Regions from separate parts of the Streptomyces sp. R-74717 genome, predicted to be linked through region 1. Evidence: riboswitches for the same ligand, from Rfam matches in the RefSeq annotation. Region 1 holds a riboswitch; each other region holds the start of a gene.
What was found. A riboswitch is a leader RNA that binds a small molecule or an ion and turns the genes downstream of it on or off. The one in region 1 is predicted to bind thiamine pyrophosphate.
Positions count from the first base shown of each region.

Region 1 (5,026 bases):
GTATCGACCGCGTACCGGGCTTGATCAGGAACTGCGGCGGCACCGCCGACGACACTCCGACCTCGCTGCCCCTGCACGACGTGACCTGCACCGACCGCGACGAGCTCATCGCCTTCACGCCTGAATACGGTCAGCAGACGCCGCGGGGCGACGGCCTCGAGGCCGTACTGGATACCCGCGGACTGGTCCTGGAGCTGCGCTCACCACGCGGCGGACCGCTGCCGGCCGGCGGCAGCTCCGTGCAGGCGACCGGCACCCGCGTCGCCGAGCTGGCCGCCCTGGCGCAGGTCGGCCGGCCCCTGCGCGTCGAGAGGACGTTGCGGGACGGCAGCGGTCGCAAGGTCTCCCCGTCCCGGGCGACCAGCATCCTCAACGGCGGTCCCGAACTGGTCCGCGACGGACGCCTGCACGTCACGCCTGCGACCGACGGGATGGTGCAGCCCGGCAACGCGAGCTTCTACTACGGCTGGGTGCACAAGCGCAATCCACGCACGCTGGCCGGGGTGGACGCCGCCGGCAGAACGGTACTGGTCACGGCCGACGGACGCAGCACGGACGCGCTCGGGCTGAGCATCCCCGAGAGCGCCGCCGTGGCCAGGGCACTCGGCCTGCGCGACGCGGTCAATCTTGACGGCGGCGGGTCGACCACCATGGTGGTCGACGGTGAAGTGATCAACGACCCGTCCGACGCGGCCGGTGAACGCCCCGTCGGGGACGCACTGTTGATCCTGCCCGACCGGGGCTGACCCGGCCCGGTCCGAGAACACCCGAACCACCGACCGCCAGGAGCCGCCATGACCGCCATCCCGATCCGCCGAGCCCGCCTCCTGCTCGTCCTTGCCGTGCTGCTGCTCACCCTGGCGTCGACCCCGCCGGCCACCGCGTCGACAGTGTCACCCGCCGGGGTAGCGGGCGGGTTCGGGCCCTCGTCCCGGGGTGCCGAGGTCGTCGCGGTCACCCAGGTCGCCGACCGGCAGGTCGACCTGTCGGTCCGTTCACCGGCCCTCGGCGGCCGGACGGTGAACGTGCGTCTGCTCACGCCCGACGGCTGGAACCCGGGCGACCGGAGCCGGCACTGGCCGACCCTCTGGCTGCTGCACGGCTGCTGCGGGGACTACACGTCGTGGACCAGCCGGACCGACGTCGCGCGGACCGACAGCCTGCGCGACGTCCTCGTGGTCATGCCGGAGGCCGGCTGGAACGGCTGGTACAGCGACTGGTGGAACTACGGCCAGGGCAGTGACCCGGCATGGGAGACCTTCCACACCAAGGAACTGCGCCTCCTCCTTGAGCACGACTGGGGGGCGAGCCGGAACCGCGTCGTGGCGGGACTTTCGATGGGTGGTCAGGGAGCCCTGATGTATGCCGCCCGGCACCCCGGGATGTTCAAGGCGGCCGCGGCGTACTCCGGCTCTGTGCACCCGTTGCTCAACGACGAGTCGGTCAACCGCATCATGGGGTTCTTCGCCGGGCAGGGCACCGACCCGCTGAGGGTCTGGGGCGACCCGGTTGCGCAACGTGACATCTGGGCCGCCCACGACCCGTTCCACCTGGCCAAGCGCCTCAGGCCGATCCCCGTCCACCTGTCCTGCGGTGACGGCACCACCGGCCCCTTGGACCCGCCGGGCACCACGAGCGCGCTCGAGGCGGACTTCAACAGGCAGAACCATGCCCTTGCGAGCGAGCTCGAACGCCAGGGCGCGAAGCACGTGACCACCCACTTCTACGGACCGGGGACCCACGGCTGGGCGTACTGGCAGCGTGAGTTGCACTCCTCGCTGCCGATGCTGCTCCACGCCTTGCGGGCCGACGGCTGAACGGCCGTGTGCCGAGATCAGCCGCCCGGGCATCCCCGCCGCGCCATGGCCGGCCGTGTATGGGACGAGCCCCCGGCCGGGCAAGGGAGATCGTGGGACCGTCACCGGTTGCGGCGATCTCGTCTGCATGCTGTGCCAGTTCCACCACCGGCTCGGTCCGGGTGTCCCGCCCCCGAAACCGCCCATCGCCCCGCGTCCGCTGTAAAGATTCAGTCCATGAACGACAGCACCCCTGCCCAGAGGGCCCGCGAGCTGCTCACCCAGGCATCCCAGCACCCGGTTGCCAGTCCTCAGCGCGACGCACTGGTGGCCGAAGCAGCCGTGTGGGCACGGCTGGAGCATGCAGCCGTCATGGAGCGTCACACGGCCGCAGCGGTCGACATCGAGTCCGCCCTGGCCTCTTTCGCCGACCCCGTGCAGAAACTCGGCAGCGAGCTCGGCAACCTGACCGAGCACATCAAGCTCAGCCAGAAGTGAGCGAGCACGTGGAGGAGGGCAGCGCGGTGGGCATGTGCTGCGATGACGGTGAGGCGCTGGGGCAGGCCGCGCGGCGGGCTGCCCTTCGAAACCGCTGAACGCCGACTCGCGGAAGGCTCCGTCCTTGCGCTGGGCACCGACGGCCTCCTCCAGGCACCGGACCCGGAGCCGACGCAGGGCCAGATCAGCTGCCCCGTAGCATGGCCGGCCCCGCACGACCGCTCGAGCAGCTCTGCGATGCCGACCACCCTGCTGTCCGGGCCCCGATCCGGTGACGCGGCCCTGCTCATTGCCCGCCCCCGCCCTCTGCAGGCAGGACGGGCCGTACGCTGGGAGCTGCCGGTCGACCCCGCGCAGGTCGCCCGCGCCCGTACCCTCACCACCCGTCAGCTTGCTGACCGGGGCCTGAAACCACCCGTGCTCAGCACTGAACTGATGGTCAGTGAGCTGGTCTTCGACAACGCCATCCGGCACGTGCGCGGCCGGCTCTCCCTGAGCCTCATCCGCGCCGAAGTCCTCATCTGCGAGGTCTCCGACGGCAGTCTCAGCGCTTCGCACCTGCGCCGCGCGCATCAGCGACGAGGGCGGCCGCGGGGGTGACCCGGCTCATCTCCCGTTGGAGCGCCACTCCGACTACGACGGCAAGCCCATCAGGGCCGAGCGACCACTTGCTCCTGTCGGAGATCCTTTCGGAGCACCGGTCCCGGCGATGTGAGAGCCGGAGCGATCGGGTTAGTCTGTCCGTCGCACCGGACACGGGGTGCCCCATCCGAGGGCTGAGATCACACCCGTCGAACCTGAACCAGTTCGTACTGGCGGAGGGATGTCTTCCATGCCTTTGGCGCATGTATCCGGCGGGCTGCCCGCCGACGGCCGGCAGACCGCCTTCGACGGACGGATGCCGACGGCCCCCGGCGACCTCCGTGTCGAAGCGCACGGTATAGAGCCGGTCCCCGAGAGCAACCGCTACGGCGGTCCCGGGCGCCTGTTCACCGTATGGTTCGCTCCCAATCTGACCATGACCGGCGTGTTCACCGGCACCGTCGGCATCGCCCTCGGCCTGGACTTCGCAGCGGCGCTCACCGCCGTCGTATTGGGCACCGTCCTCGGCGCGATACCCACCGCCTACCTGGGCACCTGGGGGAGCCAGACCGGTGCCGGGCAGCTGTCGCTGGCCCGGCTCGCCTTCGGCCGCGGCGTGGCGGTGCCCGGCATCCTGCAGTGGCTGTCCTCGGTCGCCTGGGACGCGCTGATCGGGCTGTTCGGCGGGGACGCGCTTGCGCGGCTGTGCGGCTGGCCGTTCTGGCTCGGTGTCCTGGTCATGCTGGTGGCCCAGGGAGCCCTCGGCGTGCTGGGCTACGAGGCCATCCACCGGCTTCAGATCGTCATGACCTTCGTGCTCGCTGCCGCGTTCGTGCTGATCGCCTGGCGGCTGCTCGACGGTGTCCACCCCGCCGGCACCGGGACCGCGCACGGGGCCGACCAGGTCGGCGCGTCCGTCCTGACCAGCACCATCGCGCTGAGTCTGACCCTGTCCTGGGCTCCGTACGCCAGCGACTTCAGCCGCTACCTGCCGCGCACCACCTCGCGCCCACGCATGTTCTGGTGCACGCTGCTCGGCCTTGTGGGGTCCTTCGTCGCCGTCCAGACACTCGGCCTGTGGGGTGCCTCGGTGCTGACCGACCAGACCGCCGCGGGCGTGGACGAGCTGCTGGGCGCGTTCGGGCTGCTCGCCGTGGCGCTGGCGGCCCTCAGCAGCAACGCCATGAACGATGTGCGGCCCGCGGCCGGAGGCGTCACCGCCGTGCAGATCCAGGAGAAGCACGCCGCCGGGAGGGAGTTCCTGCGGACGGTCCTGGAGGTGGCTGCCGTCGTCCCCGAACGGGTGGCGCTGATCACCAACGACCGGGTGGACGTGTTCCTGGCGGCCCGGGCAGCCGGGGCGCGCGTCACCGGGGTCCACGTCGGCCGGTCGGATCTGCCGCCGGCCGCGGTACGCGAACTGATCGGTGAGCACGCGGTCCTGGGCCTGAGCGCCGCCACCCCCGACGAACTGCGCGCCGCCGCCGAGGACCCGGCACGCGTCCACCACATCGGCATCGGCGCGCTGCACGTGACCCGGACCAAGGCGGATGCCCCGGCCGCACTCGGCCATGACGGTTTCGCCCGCCTCGCCCGGCTCAGCGATTTGCCGGCCGTGGCCATCGGCGGCGTCACTCCGGCCGACCTGCCACGCCTGCGGGATGCCGGGGCGGCGGGTGCCGCCGCCGTCTCCGGTATCTGCGCCGCCGAGGATCCCCGAGCAGCGGCCCGGGCCTACGCCCGGGCATGGACCCGCAACCGAGAGGAGAGCCACGCATGACCGCGCCGCCCCGCGTGCTGACGATCGCCGGATCCGACTCCGGCGGAGGAGCCGGAATCCAGGCCGACCTGAAGACCATGCTGGCGCTCGGCGCCCACGGCATGAGCGTGCTCACGGCTGTCACGGCACAGAACTCCCTGGGCGTGCAGGGTGCATGGGACCTCCCCGTGGAGGCGGTGCGCGCGCAGTACCGCAGTGTCGTGGACGACATCGGTGTCCAGGCGGTCAAGACGGGGATGCTCTCCTCGCCCGAGCTGGTCACGGTGGTCGCCGGGCTGTTGTCGGACGTGGCGGCCCCGGTCGTCGTGGACCCGGTGAGTGTGTCCAAGCACGGCGACAAGCTGCTGGCCGACGACGCGCTGGATGCCGT
Region 1 covers NZ_CP102361.1:9,452,186-9,457,211, forward strand. Annotated here, with positions in the region: gene NRF20_RS42705 (phosphodiester glycosidase family protein) at 1-746, shown strand, start outside; gene NRF20_RS42710 (alpha/beta hydrolase) at 795-1,817, shown strand; gene NRF20_RS42715 (hypothetical protein) at 2,034-2,294, shown strand; gene NRF20_RS42720 (hypothetical protein) at 2,337-2,894, shown strand; TPP riboswitch at 3,041-3,135, shown strand; gene NRF20_RS42725 (thiamine phosphate synthase) at 3,127-4,656, shown strand; gene thiD (bifunctional hydroxymethylpyrimidine kinase/phosphomethylpyrimidine kinase) at 4,653-5,026, shown strand, end outside.

Region 2 (5,026 bases), 4.4 Mb from region 1:
CTTGGACTTCTCGGCCATGCCCGCGTCGATCTCCGCCTGGGAACCGCCGTGTTCCCGACGGATGTCCTGGGAGATCTGCATCGAACAGAAGGGCGGACAGCACTGGCCCCGAACTGCGCGCGAGGTCGCAGCTCAGCACCCGGGGGCCTCTCCGGTCTCGGGCGCCTCCTCCGGTGGAGGAGCCGTACGAGCGTGGCGGCGTTGAGCGCGCAACGTGACCAGCCTCTCGGTCCTGCGGCTCGGCCAGACTCCCGCTGAGGGCCAGAAGCGACAGCAACCGCACCGGGCCCTCCACCCGCCGCCTCCGCCTCTGCCTCCGCCTCCGGTGTGACGTCCTACGATGCGTCAGTCCTCCGGCGGATCCGGATCATCGTGCGGCAAGGGAAGTCCATGCGCCTGTCCAGCTACGTCAAGAAGGCCGCCATGAGCGCGGCGGCGATACCCCTCTTCGCCGGGTGCACTGGGGAACAGGGTGCGGGTGGGGCCGTGGAGCGAGCTGCGGAGAGGCCTGCCTCCTGGACGGACCTGCCGGTGCGGACGGGCGCACGGGACGTCGTCCACACGGACACCGACCACCGGTCGTACGCCGTCAGGATCACGGTCAAGAGCCTGGTCCGGGGCTCGGAGGAGGACATGCGGGGGGCGCGCGCGGACGAAGAGCTGAAGGGCATGGTCCCCCACTACCTCAGCTTCGAGGTCACCAACACCGGTCGGAAGAGGATCCCCGCTGCCTACATGGTGGACAGCAACTTCGCCCTGAACGGCACCGACTGGGCGCGCGGGGAGGAGGTCTACATCAGCGGCGGCAGGGCAGGCGGGGTCGACCTGCCCTGCGCGGACACCGCGCCGAAGACGCTGGCGCCCGGCGACTCGTACAACACTTGCGTGACCTACGCGCTGCCCGAGGGCGTCGGCGTGCTGTCGCTGACGCACAACGCCGACGGCTACCTCGACGAGGGCGGCGCGGTCGCCACCTGGCCCGTCGAGGGCGGCCTCGATGCGGCGTCCGCCGGGCTGGCGGAGCCAGGCGACCTCGTCCGCGTCCGGTGGGACGCCCACGAGGACGGCGTCCTCGAACTGCCCGCCACGCTGGTGTCCGTACGCCGGGGCAGCGCGGCCGACCTCGCGGGTCTGGACCTCAACCTCAACGAGAAGGAGCGGCGCGGCGTCCCGTACTACGTGTCGGTCACCTACACCAACACCGGCCCGAAAGACCTCTACGCCGACCAGGCCGACCACGTCCGCCTGCTCACCGAGGGCGGTCGGCAGATATGGGGGAAGACCCCCTTCGTCCTCGACACGAAGATCCCCGGCTGTCCGTCCGACTGGGTCGCCCGGACGATCCCGCCGGGCGACAGCGTGACGGAGTGCAGCATCCACCTGGTGACGGACGACGGCGACAAGCCGTTCGCGGTGGGTTTCGCGGAGGCGGGCCAGCCGGGACTGGTGGCCTGGCGGGCCCCCCTCCGCTGAGGCGGCCGGGTCAGCCGGCCGACCTGCCGCCCGTCTCCGCGAGCGGCAGGTACACACGGTTGCCTGCCGCCGCGAACTCCTTCGACTTCTCCAGCATCCCGGCCTCGATCTCTTCAGGCGTCGAGCTGGCGTCACCTCCGAACTGCTCTGTGATGCTTCTGCTGATCTTCATCGAGCAGAACTTCGGGCCGCACATCGAGCAGAAGTGCGCCGTCTTCGCCGGCTCGGCCGGCAGCGTCTCGTCGTGGAACTCCCGGGCCGTGACCGGGTCGAGAGCCAGATTGAACTGGTCCTCCCAGCGGAATTCGAAACGGGCATCGGAGAGCGCGTCGTCCCAGTCCTGAGCCCCCGGGTGCCCCTTGGCGAGGTCCGCCGCATGGGCCGCGATCTTGTACGTGATGACGCCGGTCTTCACATCGTCCCGGTTGGGCAAGCCGAGGTGCTCCTTGGGCGTGACATAGCAGAGCATCGCCGTGCCCCACCATGCGATCATCGCCGCACCGATGCCCGAGGTGATGTGGTCGTACGCCGGGGCGACATCGGTGGTCAGCGGGCCGAGCGTGTAGAACGGCGCCTCCTCGCAGATCTCCTGCTGGAGGTCGATGTTCTCCTTGATCTTGTGCATCGGGACATGGCCCGGGCCCTCGATCATGGTCTGGACGCCGAATCGCTTGGCGATCGTGTTCAGCTCACCGAGCGTGCGCAGTTCGGCGAACTGGGCCTCGTCGTTGGCGTCGGCGATCGAGCCTGGGCGCAGCCCGTCGCCCAGCGAGTACGTCACGTCGTACGCGGCGAGGATCTCGCAGAGCTCCTCGAAGTGCTCGTACAGGAACGACTCCTTGTGGTGCGCGAGGCACCACGCCGCCATGATCGAGCCGCCGCGGGAGACGATGCCCGTCTTGCGGCGGGCGGTCAGCGGTACGTAGGGCAGGCGCACGCCGGCGTGGACCGTCATGTAGTCGACGCCTTGCTCGGCCTGCTCGATGACGGTGTCCTTGTAGATCTCCCAGGTCAGCTCCTCGGCCCGGCCGTCGACCTTTTCGAGGGCCTGGTAGAGGGGAACGGTGCCGATCGGCACGGGGGAGTTGCGCAGAACCCACTCACGGGTGGTGTGAATGTTGCGGCCGGTGGAAAGGTCCATGACCGTGTCGGCGCCCCAGCGCGTCGCCCATGTCATCTTCTCCACCTCCTCCTCGATGGAGGACGTCACCGCGGAGTTGCCGATGTTGGCATTGACCTTCACCAGGAACCGCTTACCGATGATCATCGGCTCGATCTCGGGGTGGTTGACGTTGGCCGGCAGCACGGCCCGGCCCGCGGCGATCTCCTCGCGCACCACCTCGGGTTCGACGTTCTCCCGGATCGCCACGTACTCCATCTCCGGGGTGATCTCGCCCCGGCGGGCGTACGCGAGCTGGGTCACCGGCTGCCCGTCCCGGCTGCGGCGGGGCAGGCGCGGGCGGCCGGGGAAGACCGCGTCGAGGTTGCGCAGCCCTTCCCCAAGCTCTCGACTTCGCTCGATCAGGGGAGACCCCATTCGCGGCGAGGTGTGCTTGAGCCCGTCGTCCTCGGGGCGGGCGGGGCGGCCCGGGTACTCCTCGGTGTCGCCGCGCGCGATGATCCAGTTCTCCCGCAGCGGTGCGAGTCCGCGACGGACATCGGTATCGGTGGTGGGATCGGTGTAGGGGCCCGACGTGTCGTACAGCGTCACGTCCTTGCCGTTGGTGAGGTGCACCTGACGGACCGGCACCCGGAGGTCCGGGCGTGAGCCCTGGACATACCCCTTGTGCCAACCGATGGACTTCCCGGCCTCGTCGCTCTGGTTCGAGGCAGGCGTGCGTGCGTCCGATGTGGTCATGAGACCTACTCCCTACGCCGGCATTACCCGGTAACAGGTTCGGCGGTCGGCGCAGCCTCTCCCGTACGGATGTACGGATATCAGCGCCCTCTCAGCCCGGTGCTCCGAGCTCCCGCGTGTGCAAAGGTTCCTCCACGCTAGCGCCCTGTCCGGCGTAATGAACAGAGGGCCCTTCTCTCCTTGCGATGATCGGCCGGTGACGTCCCCCCATACCGACCCCGAACCGCACGGCCACTCGCACAGCCATGGCCCTGCCGCGCCCGTCTCCAAACATCTGCGCAAGGTCATCGCGGCCGTGCTGATCCCGTTCGCCACCGCGGTCGTAGTCGGCCTGGTGGTGCTCTGGCCGGGCGGCGCGCCCCCGCACGAGCGGACCGGTGTCGGCTTCGACCGGCAGACCCAGCAGGGAAAGGTGGTGAATATCGACAAGGTGGACTGCAAGGACGTGAACGCCGCCCAGACACCCATCAGCGGCGCGACCACCCCACCGTCGGGGAACGGGCCCGGGCTGTGCGAGAAGGCCACCGTAGAGGTGACGACCGGTCACGACAAGGGCCGGACCTTCGTCGAGATCGTCCAGCCGGACGCACCCCGTCAGTTGCACGAAGGGCAGGGCGTGGTCGTGGCGTACGCCCCCGACGCGCCCCATGATCTGCAGTACTCGGTGACGGATGTGAACCGGAAGTTCCCGATGACGCTGCTGGCCGGGATCTTCGCCCTGGTCGTGATCGCGGTGGGCAGGATGCGTGGGGTGATGGCACTGGTCGCGCTCGCCGTGTCGTTCGCCGTGCTGACCCTGTTCATCCTCCCGGCCATCCTCCAAGGCTCGAATCCACTGCTCGTCGCGGTGGTCGGGGCCAGTGCGATCATGCTGATCGCGCTCTACATGTGCCACGGCCTGACCGCCCGCACGTCGGTCGCGGTGATCGGCACACTCATCTCATTGCTGCTGATCGGGCTGCTCGGATCGCTCTTCATCGGCTGGGCGAGCCTGACCGGCAACACCGACGACAGCACCGGCCTCATCCACGGCCTGTACCCGCACATCGACATGAGCGGTCTGCTGCTGGCCGGTGTCATCATCGGCTCGCTCGGGGTGCTCGACGATGTGACGGTCACCCAGACATCGGCAGTCTGGGAGCTGCACCAGGCGAACCCGACGATGGGTGCTCGGGGGCTCTACCGTGCGGGGATCAGGATCGGGCGCGATCACATCGCCTCGGTCGTCAATACGCTGGTGCTCGCCTACGCGGGCGCCGCACTGCCGCTGCTGCTGCTGTTCTCGATCGCCCAGAGCAGCGTGGGGACGGTGACCAACAGCGAGTTGGTGGCGGAGGAGATCGTACGAACGCTGGTCGGTTCGATCGGACTGGTCGCCTCAGTGCCGGTGACGACGGTGCTCGCGGCGCTGGTCGTCTCCGCGGACCGCACAGGGGTCGGCGCGGAAGCCGGAGCTTCGGCACCCGTACGGACCGGGAAGGGCCGTCGTCGTAGGACGAAGCCTTGAACGCCTCCTTACGGAGAGCGATTCACCCATTCGGCAGGTGTTGCGTTCGACCGACGGGCCGGCCGACGGCGCCGTCCTCCTCAGCCGGCGTTCTGTTCCTCGGCGAGGATCCGGCCCAGGGCCTCTTCCAGGTTGCCCTCGAAGTCACCCAGCGTGCACTCCTGCCCGAGCGGCACGAGTTTGTCCGT
Region 2 covers NZ_CP102361.1:5,002,852-5,007,877, forward strand. Annotated here, with positions in the region: gene NRF20_RS22805 (hypothetical protein) at 1-81, opposite strand, end outside; gene NRF20_RS22810 (hypothetical protein) at 391-1,473, shown strand; gene thiC (phosphomethylpyrimidine synthase ThiC) at 1,484-3,331, opposite strand; TPP riboswitch at 3,324-3,457, opposite strand; gene NRF20_RS22820 (YibE/F family protein) at 3,528-4,838, shown strand; gene NRF20_RS22825 (SsgA family sporulation/cell division regulator) at 4,919-5,026, opposite strand, start outside.
Region 2: another riboswitch for thiamine pyrophosphate. It lies ahead of thiC (phosphomethylpyrimidine synthase ThiC); the one in region 1 lies ahead of NRF20_RS42725 (thiamine phosphate synthase).

Region 3 (5,026 bases), 6.5 Mb from region 1:
GCGGCGGCCCCCTGTACCGTGACGAGAAGCCGCAGGAGCCCATGTCCACCGCGCCACCGCCCCCGCAGAGGAAACGTGCGGGCCGTGATCTGCGATCCGCAATAGGGGTCGGTGTGGGGCTCGGCGCCGTCATCGTCGCCTCGCTGTTCATCGTGAAGGCCGTCTTCGTCGGTGTGATCGCCGTCGCCGTCGTCGTGGGCCTGTGGGAGCTCACCTCCCGGCTGGAGGAGCGCAAGGGCATCAAGGCGCCGCTCATCCCGCTGGCGGTCGGTGGCGCGGCGATGGTGGTGGCCGGATACGCACGGGGCGCCGAGGGCGCCTGGGTGGCGATGGCGCTGACCGCACTCGCGGTGCTCGTCTGGCGGATGACCGAGCGGCCCGAGGGCTACCTCAAGGACGTCACGGCCGGCGTGTTCGCCGCGTTCTACGTACCGTTCCTGGCCACCTTCGTCGCCATGCTCCTGACCGCGGACGACGGGCCGCAGCGGGTGCTCACCTTCCTGCTGCTGACCGTGGTCAGCGACACGGGTGCGTACGCCGTCGGCTGGCGCTTCGGCAAGCACAAGCTCGCGCCGCGCATCAGCCCCGGAAAGACCCGTGAGGGCCTGTTCGGGGCCGTCGCCTTCGCGATGGTCGCCGGTGCGCTGTGCATGCAGTTCCTGATCGACGGCGGTTCCTGGTGGCAGGGACTGCTGCTGGGGCTCGCGGTCGCGGCCAGTGCCACGCTCGGTGACCTGGGCGAGTCGATGATCAAGCGGGACCTCGGGATCAAGGACATGGGCACGCTGCTGCCGGGCCACGGCGGCATCATGGACCGGCTGGACTCGCTGCTGCCGACCGCCCCGGTGGTCTGGCTGCTGCTGGTGCTGTTCGTGGGTTCCGGCTGATCCCCGAGCTCTACTGTCCTGACCTGGGCTTTTACGAGTGAGGGTCCGTTGTCCACAGGGCGGCGGGCCCTCACCGTTCTGTCTGCGACACTGGATGAACCATGCCTAAGCCCGGAGAACTCACTTTCGTCGCGCCCCGCGGAGCCAAGAAGCCGCCGCGACATCTCGCCGACCTCACGCCCGCCGAGCGCAAGGAAGCCGTCGCCGCGATCGGCGAGAAGCCGTTCCGCGCCCAGCAGCTGTCACAGCACTACTTCGCGCGGTACGCGCACGACCCGGCCGAGTGGACCAACATCCCGGCCGGTTCGCGGGACAAGCTCGCCGAGGCGATGTTCCCCGACCTGATGTCGGTGGTCCGCCACATCAGCTGTGACGACGACACCACCCGTAAGACGCTGTGGAAGCTGCACGACGGGACGCTCGTCGAGTCTGTCCTGATGCGCTACCCGGAGCGGGTGACGATGTGCATCTCGTCGCAGGCGGGATGCGGGATGAACTGCCCGTTCTGTGCGACGGGGCAGGCCGGTCTCGACCGCAATCTGTCGACCGCGGAGATCGTCCACCAGATCGTGGACGGCATGCGCGCGCTGCGCGACGGGGAGGTCCCCGGTGGTCCGGCGCGGCTCTCCAACATCGTCTTCATGGGCATGGGCGAGCCGCTCGCCAACTACAACCGGGTGGTCGGCGCGATCCGCCGGCTGACCGACCCGGAGCCGGACGGGCTGGGGCTCTCGCAGCGCGGGATCACCGTCTCCACCGTGGGCCTGGTGCCCGCGATGCTCCGTTTCGCCGACGAGGGCTTCAAGTGCCGTCTTGCCGTCTCCCTGCACGCACCGGACGACGAGCTGCGCGACACGCTCGTCCCCGTGAACACGCGCTGGAAGGTGGGCGAGGTGCTGGACGCCGCGTGGGAGTACGCGGAGAAGTCCGGCCGCCGCATCTCCATCGAGTACGCGCTGATCCGGGACATCAACGACCAGGCGTGGCGCGGTGACCGGCTCGGCCGGCTTCTCAAGGGCAAGCGGGTGCACGTCAATTTGATCCCGCTGAACCCGACGCCCGGCTCCAAGTGGACCGCCTCGCGGCCCGAGGACGAGAAGGCTTTCGTCGAGGCGATCGCGGCACACGGAGTGCCGGTCACCGTGCGGGACACCCGCGGCCAGGAGATCGACGGGGCCTGTGGGCAGCTGGCGGCAGCCGAGCGCTGAGGCCGGAACGGCCCGTGTAACCTGGGCCTGAAATCAACTTCATATTCCGACAGGGGAGCGCCACAGCGCTGAGAGTGCGGCACCGAGAACAGGTCGGCCGCAGACCCTCTGAACCTCGCCCGGGTCATTCCGGGTAGGAAGTTCGGTCATCAACTCATGCTGTTGCGCCCTGCCCGCTTCCCCAGGGGCGGGGCCGCGTCTCTTCCTGGCCAAAACCCAGGAGGAATCCACAATGAGCACCACGCGCAGAACCAAGCGGCTTGCGGCGACGGCTGTCGTCGGCGCGCTCGGCGTCACGGCACTTGCCGGATGCGGGAGTTCCGACACGTCGGACTCCGGTTCCGGCGGCACGAAGAGCTCCGGTTCGAAGACCGTGACTCTCGTCAGCCATGACTCCTTCAACGCCTCCAAGGATGTGCTCAAGGAGTTCACGGAGGAGACCGGCTACACCGTCAAGGTGCTGAAGAGCGGCGACGCGGGTGTCGCGCTCAACCAGGAGATCCTGACCAAGGGCTCCCCCCGCGGCGATGTGTTCTTCGGCGTCGACAACACACTGCTCTCCCGCGCTCTCGACAGCGGTCTCTTCACGCCGTACGAGGCGAAGGGCCTCGACCAGGTGGCGGCAGGCACCCAACTGGACGCCGAGCACCGGGTCACCCCGATCGACACCGGCGACATCTGCATCAACTACGACAAGAAGTACTTCGCCGACAAGAAGCTCGCGCCGCCGCAGTCCTTCGACGACCTGGCGAAGCCCGCGTACAAGAACCTCCTCGTCACCGAGAACGCCGGGACCTCCTCGCCCGGCCTCGGCTTCCTCCTCGGCACCGTCGCCACTTACGGCGAGAAGGGCTACCAGGACTACTGGAAGAAGCTGAAGAGCAACGGCGTCAAGGTCGTCGACGGCTGGGAGCAGGCGTACAACGAGGAGTTCTCCGGCTCCGCGGGCGGAAAGAAGGCCAAGGCCGACCGGCCGCTCGTCGTCTCGTACGCCTCCAGCCCGCCCGTCGAGGTGCTGTACGCGAAGCCGCAGCCGGCCGAGGCCCCGACCGGGGTCGCCACCGGGACCTGCTTCCGTCAGATCGAGTTCGCGGGTCTGCTGAACGGTGCGAAGAACGAGGCGGGCGGCAAGGCCCTGCTGGACTTCCTGATCAGCAAGAAGTTCCAGGAGGACATGCCGCTCAACATGTTCGTGAACCCGGTCACCAAGAGCGCGGAACTGCCGGAACTCTTCACGAAGTTCGGCGCGACGGTGGACAAGCCGACGACCGTCGCCCCCGACGAGATCTCCAAGAACCGTGAGCAGTGGGTCCAGTCGTGGTCCTCGCTCGTAGTGAAGTAGCGAAGACTCCCGTACGCGGAACGGACGCGTGCGGGAAGGGCGAGCACGGGAAGAGCAAGCACGGGGAGGGGCCGCGCGGAAAGAGGCCGCGCGCCCGCTCCGGGCACGCGAACCTGGCGCGCGCAAAGGCGTGGCGGGGGAGCGCGGTGCGGCTCGGCCTGATGGCCGTGCCCGTCGCGTTCTTCGCGCTGTTCTTCGCCTACCCCGTCGCCGCGATCGTCGGCCGCGGGCTGAAGGTCGACGGCGTCTGGCAGTTCGGCCGGATCGGCGAGGTGCTGACCCGGCCGGACATCCGCGACGTCCTCTGGTTCACCACCTGGCAGGCGCTCGCCTCGACCGCGCTGACCCTGCTGATCGCGCTGCCCGGCGCCTATGTCTTCGCCCGCTTCGACTTCCCCGGCAAACAACTGCTGCGGGCGGTCGTCACCGTGCCGTTCGTCCTGCCGACCGTCGTCGTCGGGACCGCCTTCCTGGCGCTGCTGGGACGCGGCGGGTTCCTCGATGAACTCTGGGGCGTACGGCTCGACACCACCGTCTGGGCAATTCTGCTCGCCCATGTCTTCTTCAACTACGCGGTGGTCGTGCGGACCGTGGGCGGGCTGTGGTCACAGCTCGACCCACGGCAGGAGGAGGCCGCCCGGGTGCTGGGTGCCGGACGGTTCGCCGCCTGGCGGCGGGTCACCCTGCCGGCCCTCGCGCCCGCCGTGGCCGCCGCCGCGCTGATGGTCTTCCTCTTCACCTTCACCTCCTTCGGGGTCGTACAGATCCTCGGCGGCCCGGGGTACTCCACGCTGGAGGTGGAGATCTACCGGCAGACCGCCCAACTGCTCGCCCTGCCGACAGCCGCCGTGCTGACGCTGGTGCAGTTCGCCGCGGTCGGCGCGATCCTCGCCGTCCACGCGTGGACCGTACGGCGCAGGGAGACCGCGCTGAAGCTGGTCGACCCGGCACAGACCGCCCGCAGGCCGCGCGGCGCCGGGCAGTGGGCGCTGCTCTGCGGGGTGCTGCTGACGGTACTCGTGCTGATATTGCTGCCGCTCGGGGTGCTGGTCGAGCGCTCGCTGGACACACCCGGCGGCCATGGCTTCGACTTCTACCGCGCCCTGCGGTCCGCCGACGCCGGTGGCGGTACGTTCCTGGTCGCCCCGCTCGAAGCGATCTGGAACTCAACTCAGTACGCACTGGTCGCGACCGTCATCGCGCTGGTCATCGGCGGGCTCGCCGCCGCGGCGCTGACCCGGCGCGCGGGGCGGCTCGTCCGCGGCTTCGACGCCTTGCTGATGCTGCCGCTCGGGGTGTCCGCGGTCACCGTCGGCTTCGGCTTTCTGATCACGCTGGACAAGCCGCCGCTGGATCTGCGGACTTCATGGATTCTGGTGCCGCTCGCCCAGGCGCTGGTCGGTGTGCCCTTCGTCGTACGGACCATGCTGCCGGTCCTGCGGGCGGTGGACGGCCGGCTGAGGGAGGCGGCCGCGGTGCTCGGGGCGTCACCCCTGCGGGCCTGGCGGGAGGTCGATCTGCCGCTGGTGCGGCGGGCGTTGCTGGTCGCGGCCGGGTTCGCGTTCGCCGTGTCGCTCGGTGAGTTCGGC
Region 3 covers NZ_CP102361.1:3,000,530-3,005,555, reverse strand. Annotated here, with positions in the region: gene NRF20_RS13380 (phosphatidate cytidylyltransferase) at 1-887, shown strand, start outside; gene rlmN (23S rRNA (adenine(2503)-C(2))-methyltransferase RlmN) at 989-2,095, shown strand; TPP riboswitch at 2,137-2,253, shown strand; gene NRF20_RS13370 (thiamine ABC transporter substrate binding subunit) at 2,328-3,437, shown strand; gene NRF20_RS13365 (ABC transporter permease) at 3,599-5,026, shown strand, end outside.
Region 3: another riboswitch for thiamine pyrophosphate. It lies ahead of NRF20_RS13370 (thiamine ABC transporter substrate binding subunit); the one in region 1 lies ahead of NRF20_RS42725 (thiamine phosphate synthase).

Region 4 (5,026 bases), 2.3 Mb from region 1:
GCGTGCCATCCCGGACCGACAGCCGGTAGCCGGACTCAGCCCTTCAGGGCGTCGCGGACCACGTCCGCGACGCGGCAGTGGCTCTGCCGGTCGCGGGTGACCCAGCCGTGCGCGGTCGTCAGGGAGCGCGAGTAGCAGGCTCCGGTGTCCGTGGTGCCCCGATACTTCTCGGTCGAGGCTCCGTCGGCGGACTGGACCACACCACCCGTGCGGACGAGGTTGCCGGTCGAGTCCACGGTGTCGTCCGTGACCGCGTCCGTGTGCCACGCGTGTGCGGAGCCCTTACGGGACGTGTCGACGAGCACACGGCGCTGGGTGACATCGGCCCTTATGTCGTAGTTGTTGTAATCGCCGTACACCGGGATGTCCATGTCCACATCGATGGGGTAGGACCAGATGTGCCGCTGCGCGTCCGTGCGCCCGCGGGTCTTGGTCGTCACCGTGGTGGAACCGTGGTCACGCTGATGCATCACCTGATGGCTGCCCGTGCGGGAGACGTTGTCCGTGTTGGTGTAAGCGAACTTCTGCTCGACGGTGGTGGTGACCCGGCCCTTCGAGGTCTCGACGTAGCCCGAGATCTTCCAGGAGCGGCCGGTCGACACGGAGACGTCGGTGGAGCCGTCCTTGCCCGGGGTCTGGACGGTCTTCACGACCGGGGTGTGACTGAGCGTGTTGGTGGTCACCTTGCCGCTCGTGCGGGACGCGTGCGCGTCCGTGTCGAGGAAGAGCGAACCATCGACGGTCCAGCCGTCGGCCGCACCGTACGGGGTGATGCTGATGGCGTGCGGCTTGCCGTCGGCCAGCAGACCCGCGAAGGGGGTGAGGTCGATGTCGTACGCCTCGGTCTTGAACTGGTCGATGGCCGGGATCGGGCGCCACAGGGTCGGCACGATGCCGCCGGAGTACACCACGGGGTACGGCTGGGCGAGACCGGCAGGCTGTCCGTCCACCGCGACCTGCACCTCACGGTAGGGGCCGCCGCCGCAGAGATAGTCCGGAGCGGTTTCCGCCAGGTCGCTGGGGACCGCGTCGAACCACTGCTCGTCACAGCCGCCCCCGCGTGCGTAGACCTCCAGGCGCGCGTTGGTCAGATTGCGCGGGAAGGTGACCTCGGTGCGGGTGGAGCCGCCCTTGCCGACGTTCATCCAGGGGGCGCCGCCGGAGCCGGTGTCACCGAGTGGGACAATGCTGTCAGCCGTGGTGGCGGCCGGGTGGCGCTTGTCGGCCTGATAGTACGTGACCGTCAACTTGATCTTGTACACGCCGGTGTACGTCTCGTTGACGACATTGCCCAGTTCGAGCTGGAGCTTCTGCGGGTCCTTGAGGAGCGGCGCGAAGTCGGTGATGTCCTTGGCGACGTGCCAGCTGATGCCGTCGTCGTCGGGCTCGGCGGTGCTGGTGCGGAAGACCTCCGCGCCACCGATGAAAACCGCGGCGAGGCGGTCGTACTGACGCCCCTTCACGCTGCCCGACCAGTCGAGGACGACCTTGTTCCACGGCCCCTTGCACTTCTCGGGCGGGGTGAGCTTGGTGGTGTACGGCGGTCCGCCGAGGGTGTAGCCGAAGTCGTGGTCGACGGCCGTCACCGAGCAGTGCTTGGTGTCCGGGCGGGAAACCGGCGGCAGCGCGTCGATCGGGTCCTGGTAGTCGACAGCCGGGTTGGAACCGGGCTGGGGAGCGGTGCCCGCGTACGCCGGGGCGGCGAGTGCGCCTCCGACGAGGGCGATCGACGCCGAGGCCATGGAGATTCCGCGCAGCGCGCGGGCCCATCTGTGTCGAAACATGCGCATCCTTCGAAGAGACATGAAATGAGCACCCTAAAAGATGCACAGTGCACTAACTTTCGCCTCTCCCCAAGGGGTCGTCCACATGGCGGACGTCAACGTCCGTTACCCGTAGGCCTACTGACGAGTCGCCGACTTCAGCGGTACGGACGGGTCACCGGCCCGCTCCGGATCGAGCCGTGCCCCCGCCTCGATGAGCTTGCGCCCCTGCGCCAGATCGCGTGGCCGGCCGACGGCGAGGACCGCGACCAGGACGCCGCCCCGCAGCCAGCACACCGACCAGGAGGGACCGGCCGGATCGCCGCGCCACAGCAGGGTGTCGGCGCTCCCGTGGTGGCCCGCGTACTGCACGAACCGGTCGAACTGCTCGGACCAGAAGTACGGCACGGGGTCGTACGTCTGCGGCGCCGGGCCGTCCTCGGCCACCGCCCCGATGATGTTGGCGGCGGCGGTCCGAGGGCCCTGGAGGGCATTGTCCCAGTGGTGGATGAGAAGGCGTTCGCCGTACCGCAAGGAGGGGAACGAGGCGCAGTCACCGACCGCGTACACATCGGGGAGCGAGGTGCGCAGCGCCCCGTCGGCGGTCACCGATCCGTCGGGGCCGAGCGCGATGCCGGAGCCGGCCAGCCAGCCCGTGGCGGGCCGTGCGCCGATTCCGACGACGACCGCCCCGGCCGGGATCGTGCGGCCGTCCGCGAGGATCACCCGGCCGGGTTCGATGCGGGCGACCCGGGCTCCGGTGAGGAGTCCGGCGCCGCTCTCGGCGTACCAGGCGGCCATCGGGGTGGCGACCTCGGCGGGCATGACGCCCGCGAGGGGCCGGTCGGCGGCCTCGACGACGGTGACCTCGCAGCCCGCGGCGCGGGCCGCGGTGGCGAACTCGGCGCCGATCCAGCCCGCGCCGACGACCACGACGCTGTGCTGCCCGTCGAGTACGGGCCGCAGCCGTGCCGCGTCGTCGAGGGTGCGCAGCAGATGGACGCCGGGAACGCCCTCGGCGCCGGGCAGGACGACCGGTTCGGCGCCGGTCGCGATCACCAGGACGTCGTATGCAACGGGTCCTGACGGGGTGTCCAGCTCATGCGCGTCCGGCCGCACACCGGTGACTTCGCGGCCCAGCTGCAGATCGATGTCCAGCGCCTCGAAGTCGACGTCGAAGGCGGAGTCCTCGGCCTTGCCGAGCAGTACCGCCTTGGACAGCGGGGGCCGGTCGTAGGGCTGGTGCGGTTCGGCGCCGATCAGGGCGACGGAGCCGGTGAAGCCCTGTTCCCGCAGGGCCACCGCCGTCTGCACACCGGCCATGCCCGCGCCGACGATGACGACGCGGCGCCCTGCCTGCCGGTCCGGCTGCTCTGACTGCTGCTGCTCGCTCACCCGTACACCTTAAGCACCTGACGGATCGTCAGGAAAGGGGGGAGCTCTTCGACCGTGCTCGTCCCGCTGCCCTGCAACTCGGTGCACAACTGCTCGACCAGCGCCCGGTTTTGGTGAACATGGGCACGATCGAGTGAACGGCGTGACGATCTGTGGGTATGCCCGGCTGGGTGTGCGTAACGTGTGTGGCGCGATCTGGGACGCCGGGTGTGGCGTCGTCAGCAGTCGGGGCCCGTATCACCGGAGTGATGGTTCGGGGCCTCCTCGTCGCCTCTGGCCACACCCACCCAGGTCGTGGGGATTCCGCCCACCTGGGACGGACCGCATACGGGATATGCGTCGCCGCCCAGGACGCGAAAGCGGAGGACCAGCGCACCCAAGACCGTTCGGGGCGTGCCGGTGGGACAGGACCCGTTCCTGCTCACTGCCCAGGAACGGTTTAGGGTGGCCAACGTAAAACACTCGCGGGAGCCCGGACGCACCGGGCTGAGAGGGAGGCTGGGCGGCCTCCGACCGTACGAACCTGATCCGGGTCATGCCGGCGAAGGGAGGGGTTGGGCACCCATGCGTTCTTCTCGGAACGGAAACGGATCCGACGTCCTTGTCATCGGGGGCGGGATCATCGGTCTGGTGACCGCCTGGCGGGCCGCGCAACGCGGACTGCGCACCGCGGTCGCCGATCCTGAACCGGGTGGCGGAGCCGCCCGGGTGGCGGCCGGCATGCTGGCCGCCGTCACCGAACTCCACTACGGCGAACAGATGCTGCTCGGCCTCAATGTCGCCTCGGCCGCCCGCTATCCGGCCTTCGCGGCCGAGCTGGAGGCGGCGAGCGGACAGGAGACCGGCTTCCGCACCTGCGGCACCCTGGCCGTCGCGCTGGACTCCGACGACCGTGCCCATCTGCGGGAACTGCACGTCCTGCAACAGCGTTCGGGCCTGGAGTCGGAGTGGCTCACCGGCCGCGAATGCCGCCGCCTGGAGCCGATGCTCGCGCCGGGCGTCCGCGGCGGTCTGCGGGTCGACGGCGACCACCAGATCGATCCCCGCCGGCTGGCCGCCGCACTGCTGACCGCCTGCGAGCGGGCCGGGGTGGTCTTCCACCGCGGCTGGGTGGAGCGCCTGACGGTGATACGCGACCGGGCCGCCGGAGCCGTGCTCGCCGGGGGTACGGAGCTCGCCGCCGACCAGGTCGTGCTCGCCGCGGGCAGCCTCAGCGGCCGGCTCCCGGGGCTGCCGGACGAGATCGTGCCGCAGGTCCGGCCGGTGAAGGGGCAGGTGCTGCGGCTGACCGTGCCCGCCGCGTACGCACCGTTCCTCACCCGGACGGTCCGGGCCGTGGTCCGGGGCAGCCACGTCTATCTCGTACCGCGCGAGAACGGCGAACTGGTCGTCGGCGCCACCAGCGAGGAGATGGGCTGGGACACCACCGTCACCGCGGGCGGCGTCTACGAGCTGCTGCGGGACGCCCACGAGCTGGTGCCCGGCATCACCGAGCTGCCGCTCACCGAGACCCGGGCCGGCCTGCGCCCCGCCTCCCCCGACAACTCCCCGCTGCTCGGCCCCACCGCCCTGCCCAGCCTCCACCTCGCCACCGGCCACCACCGCAACGGGGTGCTGCTGACCCCCGTCACCGGTGACGTCATGGCAGAGCTCCTCACCACAGGCGAGGTGCCCGAGGTGGCCCGCCCCTTCACCCCGCACCGTTTCTCGTCCGCCGCCGTCCGGGTACGTCAGGAGCAGCCCGCATGACCGATCCAGCGCCCCTCTCCGGGCCCGCGCCCCTCTCCGTGTCCGTGAACGGCGAGGTCCGCCTCCTCGCCGCGGGCACCACCCTGGACACCCTTGTCGCCACCCTGACCGCCACGCAC
Region 4 covers NZ_CP102361.1:7,113,649-7,118,674, reverse strand. Annotated here, with positions in the region: gene NRF20_RS32615 (peptide-N4-asparagine amidase) at 36-1,784, opposite strand; gene NRF20_RS32610 (NAD(P)/FAD-dependent oxidoreductase) at 1,902-3,158, opposite strand; TPP riboswitch at 3,613-3,726, shown strand; gene thiO (glycine oxidase ThiO) at 3,723-4,907, shown strand; gene thiS (sulfur carrier protein ThiS) at 4,904-5,026, shown strand, end outside.
Region 4: another riboswitch for thiamine pyrophosphate. It lies ahead of thiO (glycine oxidase ThiO); the one in region 1 lies ahead of NRF20_RS42725 (thiamine phosphate synthase).